4 regions of the Chryseobacterium sp. GW821-FHT04C04 genome follow, and region 2 is predicted to be linked to each of the others. Evidence: riboswitches for the same ligand, from Rfam matches in the RefSeq annotation. Region 2 holds a riboswitch; each other region holds the start of a gene.

Region 1 (3,908 bases), on a different contig from region 2:
TGGCCCAGTTGAATTTTTTCTGAACAGACAGATCATGAGTATACCATGGCTGTACATAATTGTATTGAATATTGTCCTGGTTCACATCATAGCGTTTTCCTACATACATTGCACTGTAATTGAAACTCCAGTCTTTATAGTCTGCCATCAGGCTGAATGATCCGCTATGCCAAGGTGTATAAGGGATCTGATTCTTATAGAATGTATCCTCCGGATCAGTCATATCCCTTGCACTTTGATAAGTGTAGGAAAGCAATGGTCTAAGTTTTACTTTCCCCAGCTGCATTTCCGTCTGAAGATTTACATCTGCTCCAATGATTTCAACCATTCCCAGGTTCATCATCAGCCAGCGGAACATACTTCCGTTAGGTGCGGCTACAATTTTATCCTGCACCTTGTTATAATAGCCGTCTACTTTAGCATAAAAGCTTTTAAAGAAGTGGTTGTTATAATTCTTCTGATAGGTAAATCCTACATCATATTGATTGGTAAATTCCGGTTTCAGATACGTGTTTCCGATATTGGTATAATACAAATCGTTGAAGGTTGGAAGTCGGAAAATCCTTTTATAGAAAGCTCTAAGAGTAAGCTCCGGAATGATCTCAGGCTGATAGCTCATAAATACGGCAGGTGTCCACTCTCTTGCATCTCCCGGTCTTTTGTTTTTTCTTACTTCTTCAAAGGTAAAGGTTCCTAAAAGGCTTCCCAGAATTTTGAATCTGTTCCACTGATATGTTGTTGCCAATGCTACCAATGTGGTGTAACGTGTAGGATAAGAAAAGTTATCCAGATTGGCATCCAGATTATTGTACTGAAAATCTCCACTCAGACTGACATCCCAATTGGGTGTGATAGAATAGATATTGGATGAGGAAAGATAGAGTTCTCGTTGGATATAGGTGTTATCGTTATAAATAATAGACTGCGAACGAACCGTATCCATGAAATGGGTATAATCGTAAGCAAATTTTGCTTTCAGCTGGGTTTCAAATTTTGGAAACAGCTTTTTTCGAAGATTAGCCTGTACAAAATAATTTTCATCGGAAAGTCTTGCGCCTCTCCCTCCAAAACGACCATTGACAATAGGTGCCGGCATGCCACGGTCTGAAATATAACCATAACCTCTGATGTTCCAGCTTCCGTTATTTAAGGTTCCGTTGAGAGAAGTTTCAAAACGCTTTGCTTTGATATCCGAGTCCTGTCTCTTTGCGATGGTATCATAGGCCTGTTGTCCATCAGGATATTTCTTAGCATACCGGAATCTATAAATTCCGTCACTCTGCATAAATTCTCCACTGAAGCTGGCAGAAACTTTGCCTGAAATCTTCTGCTCTAATCGGAATGATGGATTGAAAAGATCAATGGAAGCACTTTTTGCTCGTATAACCAAATTTGTTTTTCTTGCTCCTTTAAATACAGGAGTTTTAGGCTGTAAATAGATAGATCCCGAAGATCCGAAGTCTTTTGCCGGCTGGAAGATTTCACTTTTCTGCCCGTTATACAATGATATTTCTTCCAGATCATCCAAAGAATATCTTCCCAGATCTACCAGTCCGTTTTGGGCATTTCCCAGTTGAATCCCATCATAGAAAACACCTACATGCTGGCTTCCCATACTCCGGATATTAATGGTTTTCAAACCACCCAAACCACCATAGTCTTTGATCTGAACGCCGGAAAAATACCGCAGAGCATCTGCTACAGAATGACTGTTCAGTCTTTCCAGCTGCTCGCCCTGTAAGGTTTGTGCCGGAAGGATTTCTTTAAAATTCTTTTTGTAAAGATTGATTCCTTTAATGGTCTCTTCCTCCAGACTATCTTTTTTCTTGGTTTGGGAAAACAAAAGTTGAGATGTTATCACCAGTATTGTGAAAACAGCTTTATGAATTGTAGAAGTAGTTAGTTTTGCTGCCATTAGCTCATTTAAGATAATGATGACACTAATGGATATAAGAAAACAACGACAAAGCACAGCTATCACTGCACAGAATCATTGATGTCCTAAGCTTTATTCCACGAAAGCGTCAAACGATTATTTTCTGGCAGGTCTTCTGACTTACTCCATTTTTGAAATCCTTCCCATAAAAAAAACAGTGGATATATTTTTCAAAAATCTTGGTGTGGAGCTTACAGCAGCGGGTCTGTCCCGGATTTTCACCGGATTCCCTTTTAAGAGCTTTTTAGGGCTCACCAAATTTCGGCAAAGATAAAGAATTATTCCTAACCCCCAATTAAAATCATGATTCATAAACAATTAAAGCTCCCGAAGGAGCTTTAACATCATTTTATTAAGGGTTTCACTTTAAATTCCAATATTCAGGAAAATACTGAATCTCGACTTTGCTTCAATATCTCCGCCTGCCAACCGGGTATACATAGGAAGCATGAGTTCAGTTCCCAAACTTAGCTTTTTATAAGAGGCTTCAAATCCTAGTTTCCCATACAAAGCACTTCCTGCAGTATTGGGTAAAGCTTCATCGAATTGTTTATTCTGGGCATACACTTCTCCCTGAACGCCCGTCTTTACAGAAAAAATAGATTTTTCATTTCCCGCAACCTGGTAAAAACCCGTCGCAGCATAGTTCCATTGGTTTCCAAAACGGTAATTTTTCTTATTTTCCGTCTTGATCGTATAGTCTGTATTGACCATTACTGCCACTTTATCTTTCTGAAACTTATAATTCAAAGCGGCCTGATAATCCCAGCTTCCAGTTCCCAGCTGAAAACTCGGATTGACACCGGAAACTCCTTTTTCATCAAATTTCCCCAAAGGAATTTTCACTCCTAAACCTCCGCTCAGATGGTGGAAATTATCTTTAGAGCTCATCAGCTGGTAAATTCCCATCAGATTCAGATCCCCTATTCCATTGATTTTGATATCTCCCTGTAAGGTTTTCTTTTCATGGAAATGGAAGGGCAGACTTGCATATACACTCAGCTTTTTAGTCAATGGAATTTTCCCCCAAAGCTGCAGGGTATTGAAATACTGATCCTGCGTAAGATCTTTTACAAATAAATTTTCTTTGGCTTTGTAATGCTGGGCAAAGTATTTGATTCCGATAAACTGTGGGTTCAATAAAGATTCAAAGCCTGAAGATCCGTTTCCTGCTGCACAGCCGCAAGCATCACAATCATCATCAAAATCGAATCTGCTAAAGGTATCCGGAGCACTATAAGCACTGTCTCTAATGGTATTTGCCTGATACAGATTAAACAGGATCAAACTTAGTATCAATATAATCTTCTTCATTTTTTATAAATTATTCTGCAAATTTTGGATTGGATATAAAACTTTTGTCTGACAGTGTTTTCAGGAATGCAATGATCGACTGTTTTTCCTGACTGTTCATGGTAATTCCTATATGACCGTTCTGTTTCAGCTGTGGATCCAGATTGGCATTATCTTCTACCTGATTCGAATAGAAATTAAGGACCGCATCTAAGGTGTAAAATCTCCCGTCATGCATGTAAGGTGCTGTATATTCTACATTTCTTAAACTCGGAACACGAAATTTCATCCAATCTACCTGATTAAGGGTTACCCTGTACCGTCCTGCATCCTTAAATTCCGTGTTATAATACATTCCTGTATTCCGGAAACTCTCATCAGTAAACAGTTCTCCGCTATGACAGGAAGCGCACTTCTGCCCGAACAAAGCCATTCCCTGGGATTCTGCTGAAGTTAGTTGCTCTTTTCCCTGCTTGAATCTATCATATTTTGAATCTGCAGAAATCAACGAAGCCATAAACTGCGACAAAGCTTTTAGAATTCGTTCTCCTGTAATTGTTTCATCTCCATAGGCTTCTCTGAATAATTTTTTATACTTCTGATCATCTTTTATCTTTGAAATAGCGTCCGGTATGGAGCTGTCCATTTCATTAACATCTGTAATCGGGCTGATGGGCTG
Region 2 (3,908 bases):
GAAAAATATTTTAAATTGATACAGTACAAATATGGAAATGTTTATTCTTTGAAAGTGAATCATAGTGGGGGGGCAGGGAATATTATTCCGCTTTCACTGCAGTTGCTGCTGGAAAATGCAGTTCAACATAATATTGGGACCTTTGCCAGTCCTGTTTTGATTGTAATAGATCTGAATCATAAAATAACAGTTTCTAATAACAGGCTTCCCAAGCGAAACAGTAAAAAAACTTCCGGAAGAGCATTGAATAATCTTATCGAGCAGTATGCGCTGCTAACAGATCAGCAGGTAGAGATTTTAAAAACAGAAAATGAATTTTCAGTAATCATTCCTATAATTCCATCATAACAAGTATGATAAAAGTGGTAATCATCGAAGACGAAATCCCGGCCAGAAACAAATTGAAACGTTTCATCAGTGAACTCGACGAATCGGTTGAAATTGTTGCAGAAATTGACAAAGTAGAAGAAGCCATCGCTTTTTTTAAAAATTCAAATGTTGATCTGGTCTTTTCTGATATTGAATTATTGGATGGAAATGCCTTTGAAATCTATAATCAAGTGGATATTTCCAGCCCGATTATCTTTACTACGGCCTATGATCAGTTCTTGATGAATGCCTTTGAGAGTAATGGAATAGAATATCTTTTAAAACCATTTTCACAGGATCGTTTCCAAAAAGCCTGGAACAAATTTCTCTTACTGAAAAGCGCTGTATCTGAGCAGCAGGATGTGTTCGTAAAACTTCAGCAAATGCTTAATAACAATCATCCCGGGAAAAACTATAAAAAGAGATTTACAATCAGTTCACATCAGGGAATTTATTTTATAAATACTGAAGATATTGCTTTTTTTGAAGCAGAAGAAGGAATTGTTTTTGCCGTTGACACTGCTGGAAAGAAAAACCTGCTGAATGAGTCAACGTTAAAAGAAATTGAAAAACAGCTGGATCCTTTAGCCTTTTTCAGGATCAACAGAAGTGAACTTGTTCAAAAAAAGCATATTGAAAGAATAGAACGCTACAACAAAAACACCCTCTCCATCAAAATAAAAGGATACAAAGACCGTCTTATTACCAGCCAGAGTATTACCTCTTCCTTCAGAAAGTGGATAGAAGAATAAGGGATGAAATATTTTTTAGAGTCAATAATTTTTAATTCCTAATCAAATCATATGGTCAGTCCATGATTGTTTTTCACCTCAGCCATGACAAAAGTACTGTGGGTACTTCCGATGGAATCTACAGAGCCTAACTTATTAAATACAAAATCCTGATAATGTTTCATATCTCTGACCTGTACTTTCAGAAGAAAGTCAAAATCTCCGGAAATATTATAGCACTCAGCAACTTCTTCAATTTCTAAAATTTCTTTTACAAAATCATAGCCTACAGACCTGTCGTGAATTTTTAGTTTGATCTGACAGAAAACGGTAAACCCACGGTTGAGCTTTTCAGCATCAAGAACAGCAGCATATCTTTTTACAAATCCGTCCTGTTCGAGCCTTTTTACCCTTTCAAAAACCGGCGAAGTAGAAAGGTTTACTTCTTTTGCAAGTTCTTTTACGGTCAGTTTTGCATTTTTCTGGAGCAGCCTGAGCAGCTGTACATCCTTATCATCGAGTTGTTCCACAGAATATTATTCTTTTATAGTATTAAAACAATCAAATTTACAGAATTATATGCTTTAATTTTATTTTTTAAAAGATTAATTTGCTTAATTAATTTACTTTTATTGTGCTTTTGTTCTGTATTATTAATTTTACACAAAATTAAAAACTTTTAATGATGACAATTGTTATCAATAAAAGTACAGTTCTTTAAAGATACTTCATCAAACAGGAAAGGTTTTACTTAAGGTAAATTAATAGGGAATCGTGTGAGAATCACGAGCTGTCGCGCAACTGTAAGTAATACACCAAAGGTTTCTGTCCTTGCATATCCACTGCCAAAGCGGGAAGGATGACGGAAACTGTTACAAGTCAGGAGACCTGCCTTTACTGAATTGACAATGCTTTCGCGGTCTGAAGCTTTTGGGTCATACAGATGATATATCGGATAATGCATTTTTTCGTGTGAGAAAAAATGTACCGTTCGTTATATTACTATTTTCCAAAAACTCTTTATCCAAAGCATTATGAAACATTTTAAAGGGCTTTATCATTAAGTTTAATTAAAAAGTTTAAAAAATGCAAACTCACATTCTGGGCTATCCGCGTATTGGTAGCAAAAGAGAACTCAAAAAAGCCTGCGAGCAATATTGGTCAGGTAAAATTCTTCTGGAAGAACTTCTGAATACAGGCAGGAATATCTGTAACCAAAACTGGAATATTCAGAAAGAAGCAGGTATTGATCTTATTCCGTGCAATGATTTCTCATATTATGATCAGGTGTTGGATATGAGCCTTGTAGTGGGAGCAATCCCGGCACGTTATCATGAAGTGGTGCTGAAAAAGAATAATTCTGAACAGGATCTTTATTTTGCTATGGCAAGAGGATATCAGAAAGAAGGATTGGATATCACAGCGATGGAAATGACCAAATGGTTTGACACCAATTATCACTATATCGTTCCCGAATTTTATAAAAACCAACAGTTTAAGCTGAGTTCAGATAAAATTTTCAATGAATTTGCAGGAGCAAAGCAGGCGGGAATCAACGCAAAGCCGGTTATTATCGGACTTGTTTCTTATCTTCTTTTAGGAAAAGAAAAAGAAGAAGGATTTGATAAACTGGATCTGGCCGGAAATCTTCTTCCCGTATACACAGAGATTTTAACCAAACTTCAGGAGCAGGGCGCTGAATGGATTCAGTTTGACGAACCTTTTCTGGCGTTGGATTTAACGGAAAAAGCGAAAGAAACTTATCATTTTGTTTATTCTGAGATAAGAAAACGCTTCCCGAAACTGAAATTTATTGTTGCTGCGTATTTTGACGGATTGAAAGATAATGTATTGCTTGCTGCTTCACTTCCTGTGGATGTACTGCATATTGATCTTGTAAGAAATCCTGAGCAGCTGGATGATATTCTGAGTGCTATTCCGGAAAGCTTAAGCCTTTCATTAGGAGTAGTTGATGGAAGAAATATCTGGAAAAATGACTATGAAAAGTCATTGTCCTTTATCAAAAAAGCTGTTGAAAAATTAGGACCTGAAAGGATTTTAATTGCTCCATCTTGTTCATTGCTTCATTCACCTTGCGATCTGGATTTTGAAACCCATCTTAATGCTGAGATTAAAAGCTGGCTGGCTTTCGCCAAACAGAAAGTGGAAGAAGTAGTAACGCTTAAAGAACTGGCTTCCGGAACAGAAGATGAACAGATTCTTACAATATTTGAAGACAATAAAAAAGCAATTGCAAGCAGAAGAACATCCTCTCTTATTCATAATGATAAAGTGAAACAAAGAGCCCATGCTGTAACTGAAAAAGATGCGCAAAGAATAAATACATTCAAAATCCGTAAAGAAGAACAGCAAAAAGAATTACAGCTTCCTTTATTCCCAACCACAACGATCGGATCATTCCCTCAGACAACAGAAGTAAGAAGCTGGAGAGCAAAGTTCAAGAAAGGAGAGCTGACGGCAGAACAATATGATGCTCTACTGAAAGAAGAAACCCAAAGAACGATTCGCTGGCAGGAAGAAATTGGAATTGATGTGCTGGTACACGGAGAATTTGAGCGCAATGATATGGTTGAATATTTCGGAGAACAGCTGGAAGGATTTGTATTTACTAAAAACGGATGGGTACAGAGCTACGGAAGCCGTTGTGTAAAGCCTCCTGTAATTTTTGGAGATGTTTCCCGTCCGACTCCTATGACGGTATATTGGTCTCAATATGCGCAATCTCAGACTGAAAAATGGGTGAAAGGAATGCTGACTGGTCCTGTTACGATTTTACAATGGTCATTT
Region 3 (3,908 bases), on a different contig from region 2:
AATATCCGTTCTGATATGTGATCGGGGACATTTCAAACTCTGCAGAATCACTTGAACATGAAGAAATGTTAAACAATAACACTACTGCAAATAATACAGTTAAAAGTTTAGTTATTTTCATATTTACTCAATTTTAATTTTTTAAAAATTTATTGCGGCATACACACTATAGTTTCTTTTGGGTAAAGGATAAAAAGAAGCTGTTTTATAGTAGGTATCCGTTAGATTATTCACTTTGAACCCTAAGGTATATTTTTTTGCTAAGGTTGCAGAAACACCCATATTCAAAAGAAAATAAGGATCAATAGCATCTGATCTCTTTTCATCACTTGTCGTATAGGTAACACCATTCAGCAGTCCCTGTGCGAAAAACTTAAAGAAGCGATATTCATAATCTATATTGGCAGTTCCTCTGTGCATAGGAACATAAGGTCTCTGCATATTCGTTTCTTTATCGATAGATCTTGCATAATAATATCCTGCATTGGCTCGGATCTTATGACTGCCCAATTGTTTACTGAAAGACAGCTGAGATTCTAATCCGTAAGATTCAGATTTATTGACATTGAATGCCTGCCAATATCCCAATGCTGTAGGCAGCCATACAATAAGATCGGTCACATTCATATAATAAGGAGACAAAGTAAGCCTGAAATCTCCCGCTTTGAACTCATTCGTCATATCCACCTGAGTAGATGTTTCCGGCCTCAGATCTTTGTTTCCTCCTGGTTCATAATAAATGTCATTAAATGAAGGATATCTGAAATTCTTTGATACATTAATGCTCACATCATACCATTTTGCGGCGCTCCATTTTCCGGAGAATGAATACAAAAACGGTGAATTTACATCTTCCACGAAGTCTTTCTTAAATCCACCCTCAAAACGAAGGTCTTTTGTTGCAAAATACCTCAACAATCCAGAAACAGAACCAATATTTCTACTGACGCTGGATATTCCGCTCTGGTACCCTTCTCCTTTATTGAGCTGAAATTCCCCAATAAGGTTAAAATTCCACTTTGAATTCAGAAAATAATTGAAATCATTTTTAAAGATATAATTTTTACCTGTTCCGCCACTGGATTTAGGAAGATTTAACGACCCAAAATACTGAAAATTCTCTTCGGTATAAGCCGCTTTCAAGGAGTTACTGAATTTTGTTTTGTTCCAATCCCAGGAAAGAAGACTTCTTACACTCTGAGTTTTATATTTCGTTTTGGTTCCCGTTTCTTCATACACAGGAAAATGCTGTGAAGAATCAAAAAACTGGCTCTGCCACGAAATTTTATGATCATTCGCTATTTTATAGGATGCTCCTACATTGAATGTCGTATTGTAATAACTTCCGTTTCTGTTGATATAATTCAGATCACTTACCTTATAATCATTTTCGCTTACAGAATAATTTCCGGAAGCTTTAAAGCTGAACTTATCATTGCTGTAAGATCCTTTTACAAAATTATTATAGGTATTAAAAGAAGCTACTTCAGAAAATAATGAACCATGGAGACCTTTATTAAAATCGAGGGTATTATTCAGGTGGATACTTCCCCCGATCGCGCCGCTTCCATACACTACACTTCCACCGCCGGCTTTTATACCAATCTGGTCATATCCGAACAAAGCAATATTATTGATATCCCCCTGTCCTAAAAAATTGGAGTTGATATTAATTCCGTTCCATACAAAAGCCGTCTGCTGAGCAGTAGTTCCTCTGAAAGACGGTGAAGAAACAGCACCACGTCCATTTTCTTTGATATAAACCTGTGACTGAAATCTCAGGAGTTCTGAAAGGTTACTGGAGTTTTTCTCTGCCTCTTCTGCCGAAATTGTTTTTACGGGATGAAAAAGTTTCACCCTATTCATCTGGTTGTCGAAGACATAAATAGTGTCAATGGTCTTCTCTTGTCCAAAAAGAAAACAGCCATAAGATGAAAAAAGCAGTACTAAAGATCTTTTTATATCCATACTTTTTTACTTTTCCTCCGAAAGCAATATGTTTTTTTTTATTATAATGTTGGCAGGTCTCCTGACTTTCGCATTCTGCTCCTTCCCGTTTTTAGGCAGTGGTTTTTTGCAGAAACTTTTGTTGCGATTTACAGTTGCGGGGACAGTCCGGGGGTTACACCCGATTCCCTTTTCATTCCAATATACTGGAAACCAAATTTCTTGCAAAGATAGCTTTTTATATGTATCCGCCAAAAAGTGAGATTGGCGTGTGGCAGATTAAAAATTTGAAGAAATAATTCACAAAAAAAAGCTGCTTTCAATCGAAAGCAGCCATATATCATAGAATAATTGTATTCAATTTATCTACCAATAACTTCCGTAATCGGGTTTCCTACATTTCCACTTGGGAACTGAATTTTCAATAAAGAAGATACTGTAGGAGCAATATCTGTCATGTGATACGCCTTGTTGCTTTCTCCCTGCTTCACACCCCATCCCATAAAGATCAACGGAATATGAGAATCATAAGAATTCCATACGCTGTGAGTAGTTCCTGTTTTAGAATACGGAGGAAGCATAGAATCGTGAGAAATTAACTGGATATCTCCACTTCTCTGCCTGTTGATTCCGTTGATAATTCTTTGTTTGATCGGCTCCGGAATACTTGACTCCTGAACTTTATCTACTGAAACAGCATATAAAACGGTAGGATCTTTCTCCAGTTCTTTTACTGCAAAGTTTCTCACATCATCCAATTCAAGCCTGCTGTCTGCCAATACTTTTCTGTCAAAATAAATCTGATAGTTATCGATCGCATTAATCAGCTTATCTGCACCAAATTTATCTTTCAGTTTTTGGTTCAGGTTCTTTTCTGCATCTTCACCGAAGAAACCTGTCGTGATTTTATGTTCTTTAAGAAATCCTACGGAATGTGCTCCACCGTGGTCAGCAGAAAGGAAAACTGTATATTCTCCTTTTCCTACTTTTGAATCCAGATATTTGAAGAATTCTGCTAAGTCCTGGTCTAATCTGATATAAACATCTTCCACTTCAATAGAATTCGGACCAAATTTATGTCCTGCATAATCTGTAGAAGCAAGGTTAATTGCTAAAAAGTCTGTAATATTATCTCCACCCAGTTTTTCACCTTCTACAGAAGCTTCTGCCAGTTTCAATGTCAGTGTATTTCCGAAAGGTGTATAACGGATATTATCTTTTTTCTTCTGATAATCCTGCGCTAAATTGCTGTAAGGGAAAGTAGGTGTTTTTGAGCTTCCCAATAGACCTTCCCAAGGAGAATTGTCGGGTGCACTTTCTGTATATTCGTTGATTGGAAGTAAGGTATTCCAACCATTGGCTACTAATTTTTCAGGAAGATTCTGAGAGTTGAATGATTTTACCCATTGAGGAAGATCATTCATATACCATGTACTTGTGATGAAATTTCCTGTGCTGTCATCAAACCAGAAAGCTCCGTTTGGTGTGTGTCCTGCAGGAAGAATAGAAGCTCTGTCTTTCAAAGAAACTCCAATTACTTTTCCCTGGAAATTGGTAGCCAGCCTCAATTCATCAGTTACTGTGGTCGACCAAAGGTTTTTAGGAGAGTGGCTCCCGATTTTTGTATTGGTAGTTCCTACGGGCTGAACGCTTTCATCCGCAGTACAGTACACTCCTTTTCCCGTTTCTTTATCTGTCCAGTCGTTTCCTGCAATCCCGTGAATAGCCGGAACCGATCCTGTATAGATACATGTATGTCCCAAAGCTGTAATGGTAGGTACATAAGGAATATGTACGTTATTCAAAGAATATCCTGTATTCAAAAGTCTTTTGAAACCATCATTTCCATACTTACCATAAAAACGGTATAAATAGTCCCAACGCATCTGATCTACGACCAGACCTACGACTAATTTGGGTCTCTCAAGTTGGGTATTTCTGTTCTTCTGCGCATTGATTGT
Region 4 (3,908 bases), 820 kb from region 2:
TTTTACCATGCAACAAATGAAGGAAATGTCCACCGATAGTATCGTCATCGGTCTCAACATCAATCTCTTTACCATTGTGGGTATAGTGATACCAATATAAAAGTCCTGAACTGAATGATGCTAATAATTTATCTGCAATATCTCTTGCTCCCGCGACATTATGGTCATCTTTTTCAGGCTGAATACTCCCAACTGCCGAAACCATTGAGCGCATAACATCCATTGGGTGTGCCGCTGCCGGAATACTTTTTAAGATATTTCTTACAGAATGAGGAAGACCTCTCAAAGATTTTAATTTAGCTTTATAGTTTTTCAACTGTGCTTCTGTAGGTAATTGACCATAAATAAGAAGGTAAGCCACCTCTTCAAATTGTGTTTTTTCTGCAAGATCCAAAATATCGTAACCTCTGTAATGGAGGTCATTTCCGCTTTTCCCGACACTGCAAAGAGCGGTATTGCCTGCTGTAACCCCGGAAAGTGCTACACTTTTTTTAGGTTTAAATGTTGGTTCGCTATTCGTTGACATGAGTATTTTGTTTAAAAAGATTATCTAATTTTTGTTCATAATCGTGGTAGCCGATACTTTGATAAAGTTCTTCTCTTGTTTGCATGGTATCCAATACATTGGCTTGTGTTCCGTCTTTGCGGATATGATTGTATACATTTTGTGCCGCTTTATTAGCAGCCCGGAAGGCGGAAAGAGGGTAGAGGATGAGCCCGACTCCTGCGTTTTTTAGTTCTTCTGCCGTGTACATTTTAATCATCCCAAACTCCGTAATATTCGCAAGCACAGGAATTCCGGTAGCATCAACAAATTTTTGATAAAAACTTAAGTCGGGTACTGCTTCAGCAAAAATGAAATCTGCACCTGCTTCCTTATAAGCCACGGCTCTTTCTAAAGTTTTTTCCAGCCCTTCATTGGCAAAAGCATCTGTTCTTGCTCCGATAACAAAGCTTTCATCGGTACGGGCATCTGCAGCAGCCTTAAGGCGGTCTGCCATTTCTTCTTTGCTTACGATTTCTTTTCCAGGCCTATGTCCACAACGTTTTGCACCCACCTGATCTTCGATGTGTACCGCCGCCGCTCCGGCTTTGATCAATGATTTAATAGTTCTGGCGACATTAAATGCGGAAGGCCCAAAACCAGTGTCGATATCCACCATAAGCGGTAAATCACAAATATTGGTAATACGCTGAACATCTATGAGCACATCATCCAGAGTGGTAATACCTAAATCAGGAATTCCTAAAGACCCTGCTGCAACACCTCCTCCTGAAAGATAAATGGCATTAAAACCAGCCTGCTGTGCCAATAATGCATGGTTTGCGTTAATGGCTCCAACAATCTGAAGGGGATTTTCTTTTTCCATTGCCTCCCGGAATTTCATGCCGGGAGATTTCCAATTTTCATTTTTGATCATTATAATATTTTATTGTTGAGTTGAAATTTGTTTTCGAATGAGCAGAAGAGCTGTAAATGCTTATCTTTTTAGTAAAAAAGAAAGGGTAGAAAAGGATTTTAGTAATCTTAAAATCATATTGATATTGATGATTTTGCAAAGTTCTTGCCGTACAGGTCTGTACAATAGAGCTGTTGTTACTGCATGAATAATGAAGATTGTTTCGGTACACCTTATAACTTTTTACATTGATTAAACCTTATAAAAAGTTCTCAGTAAACTTCGCGGTGCTTTATTAGAAAAGAAAAATTACGGAAAGGGGGATACGAATTTGAGCCATGGAATAATGAGAACAACCTAATGCTCACTCGTAATCCATCTCAAAAAGTAATACAGATTGACAAAACAGTTTTATCACACTATATCCATAACGTATCATACCTGACTGTAAACTTCAAATCGCGAAAGCATCGTCAATGCGAAATAGGCAGGTCTCCTGACTTGTAACGGTTTTTATCATCCTTCCCATATAAAAAATATACAGTGGATATCAATTAATAAAAACTTTATGTGTTACTTACAGTTGCGCGACAGTTCGTGATTTGCACACGATTCCCTTTTAATGCACACCTAAGTGTAACCAATTTCGGTTGATAAAGAAGGTTTTAAGAACTCCTTGGTGGTAAATATAGGTATTTTATAATAACGAAAAAGATATTTTATGTAATCAATAATTGTTTTGATTTAATGTATTGAAAACGTTATGATTATAAAATTTATTTATAAGATAAATGGATTAATTGCTTTGTTAAATTGATAGAATAAGTGACCAGAAAACCAGAGATAGTTAATAGAATTGTTGTTTTTTTTCCAATTTATAAATTAGAAAAAATATAAGGAATAGAAATATTCAGGACATATATAAAAACAAAAAAACTTACAGGAATTGTTGATTTTTTTGAAGGATTCGAACTCTTGACTGTCCCGATTACAAATCGGGATGCTGTATTTTTTTTGCTGTAAAAGCTTTCTGGTATTGTATGAAAAAAAAAAAGACTCACTAAAAATAGTAAGTCTTTAAGTGAGCGCGAAAGGATTCGAACCTTTGACCGTCCCGATTACAAATCGGGATGCTCTATCTCTGCTATATTTATAAGTTTTTGAATTTTAGATTTACTTTTCCATGCTTTGATTTGTCTTTCTCTTTTATATGCGATTGATTTGGATTCGAAAGTTTCAAAATATACAATAGTCCAATCTTTAGCTTTTGAAGTAAAGCCCTTATGATCTGATAGGTGTTTTCTTAATCTTTCTTGTAAAGATTCTGAAGAATGTCCGATATAGAACTTATCTAAGATTCTGGAATGGAGGATATAACAAAAGTGCATAGAACTAAAATACACTTTTAAAGTGTAAAATTCAGATATAATACAAACAAAAAAGACTCACTAAAAATAGTAAGTCTTTAAGTGAGCGCGAAAGGATTCGAACCTTTGACCGTCTGCTTAGAAGGCAGATGCTCTATCCAGCTGAGCTACGCACCCATTGAGTAGTTTTGAGAAAACTACTAAAACAGTCGGGGCGGCAGGATTCGAACCTGCGACCTCCTGGTCCCAAACCAGGCGCGATGACCGGACTACGCTACGCCCCGAATATATAAGTGAGCGGAGGGTAAGGGATTCGAACCCTTGCGACACTTTCGCGTCGACAGTTTAGCAAACTGCTCCATTAACCACTCTGGCAACCCTCCTTTTTGTTTATTTTTTAATGATCGTTGTTCCGTTATTGCGAGTGCAAATATAGAACAGATTTCTTTATTTACCAAATAAAATTCAAGAAAAATTTGTGTATTTTTGAAGTAATAAATCATCCAAAAACCAAACTGATGCGTAAAACATTATATATCATCGGATTAAGCACTTTTGTTTTTTCATGTACTTCTCAACAAAATGTAAAAAAAAATACTTACAAACCGAAAACCCCGATAACACAGGCGAAACCGACTGTTCAGACAACAGCTCCGGTGGCTCCCAAACCAAAAGTTGTCTCTGATCATGGAGTAGATTTTTTTACTACTAATATAGCAGACCCAACAAAAAATGATAATACGGCAAGTTATGGTTCTATTGTATCTGCAAAACCAGCCGGATATAAAGTTGTGAAGACTTATTTTCCTGCAGTTGCCCAGAACTTCAGACAGCGTTATTTAATATTACATTATACAGCACTTCTGGATGATAAGTCGATTACTGTTCTTACCCAGCAGCCGGTGAGTGCCCATTATCTGGTAAATAATACCGGTGATAACGAGATTTATCAACTGGTAGACGAAAACAAACGCGCATACCATGCGGGAGTAAGCGCTTGGAGAAATGACAAAAATCTTAATGATACCTCTATCGGGATTGAAATTGTAAATATGGGCTACACCACAGATGCTACTGGTAAAAGAACCTTTGCTCCTTTCAGTGATGAGCAGGTGAAAAAAGTAGCAGCATTGGTTAAAGA

The links. A riboswitch is a leader RNA that binds a small molecule or an ion and turns the genes downstream of it on or off. The one in region 2 is predicted to bind cobalamin.
Region 1: it holds a riboswitch for cobalamin, as region 2 does, so the genes downstream of both, AC07UM_RS10595 (TonB-dependent receptor plug domain-containing protein) here and metE (5-methyltetrahydropteroyltriglutamate--homocysteine S-methyltransferase) in region 2, are expected to answer to the same signal.
Region 3: it holds a riboswitch for cobalamin, as region 2 does, so the genes downstream of both, AC07UM_RS06140 (TonB-dependent receptor plug domain-containing protein) here and metE (5-methyltetrahydropteroyltriglutamate--homocysteine S-methyltransferase) in region 2, are expected to answer to the same signal.
Region 4: it holds a riboswitch for cobalamin, as region 2 does, so the genes downstream of both, prpB (methylisocitrate lyase) here and metE (5-methyltetrahydropteroyltriglutamate--homocysteine S-methyltransferase) in region 2, are expected to answer to the same signal.

The regions. Positions count from the first base shown of each region.
Region 1 is NZ_JBWKTO010000003.1:142,511-146,418, forward strand. It holds gene AC07UM_RS10595 (TonB-dependent receptor plug domain-containing protein) at 1-1,915, opposite strand, end outside; cobalamin riboswitch at 2,025-2,210, opposite strand; gene AC07UM_RS10600 (transporter) at 2,303-3,250, opposite strand; gene AC07UM_RS10605 (cytochrome-c peroxidase) at 3,261-3,908, opposite strand, start outside.
Region 2 is NZ_JBWKTO010000001.1:467,849-471,756, reverse strand. It holds gene AC07UM_RS02165 (sensor histidine kinase) at 1-348, shown strand, start outside; gene AC07UM_RS02160 (LytR/AlgR family response regulator transcription factor) at 354-1,121, shown strand; gene AC07UM_RS02155 (Lrp/AsnC family transcriptional regulator) at 1,169-1,630, opposite strand; cobalamin riboswitch at 1,826-2,010, shown strand; gene metE (5-methyltetrahydropteroyltriglutamate--homocysteine S-methyltransferase) at 2,187-3,908, shown strand, end outside.
Region 3 is NZ_JBWKTO010000002.1:1,070-4,977, forward strand. It holds gene AC07UM_RS06135 (DUF5074 domain-containing protein) at 1-121, opposite strand, end outside; gene AC07UM_RS06140 (TonB-dependent receptor plug domain-containing protein) at 142-1,968, opposite strand; cobalamin riboswitch at 2,003-2,180, opposite strand; gene pafA (alkaline phosphatase PafA) at 2,310-3,908, opposite strand, start outside.
Region 4 is NZ_JBWKTO010000001.1:1,292,189-1,296,096, reverse strand. It holds gene prpC (bifunctional 2-methylcitrate synthase/citrate synthase) at 1-526, opposite strand, end outside; gene prpB (methylisocitrate lyase) at 513-1,421, opposite strand; cobalamin riboswitch at 1,870-2,060, opposite strand; gene AC07UM_RS05850 (GIY-YIG nuclease family protein) at 2,519-2,788, opposite strand; tRNA gene AC07UM_RS05845 (tRNA-Arg) at 2,871-2,944, opposite strand; tRNA gene AC07UM_RS05840 (tRNA-Pro) at 2,977-3,051, opposite strand; tRNA gene AC07UM_RS05835 (tRNA-Ser) at 3,066-3,150, opposite strand; gene AC07UM_RS05830 (N-acetylmuramoyl-L-alanine amidase) at 3,286-3,908, shown strand, end outside.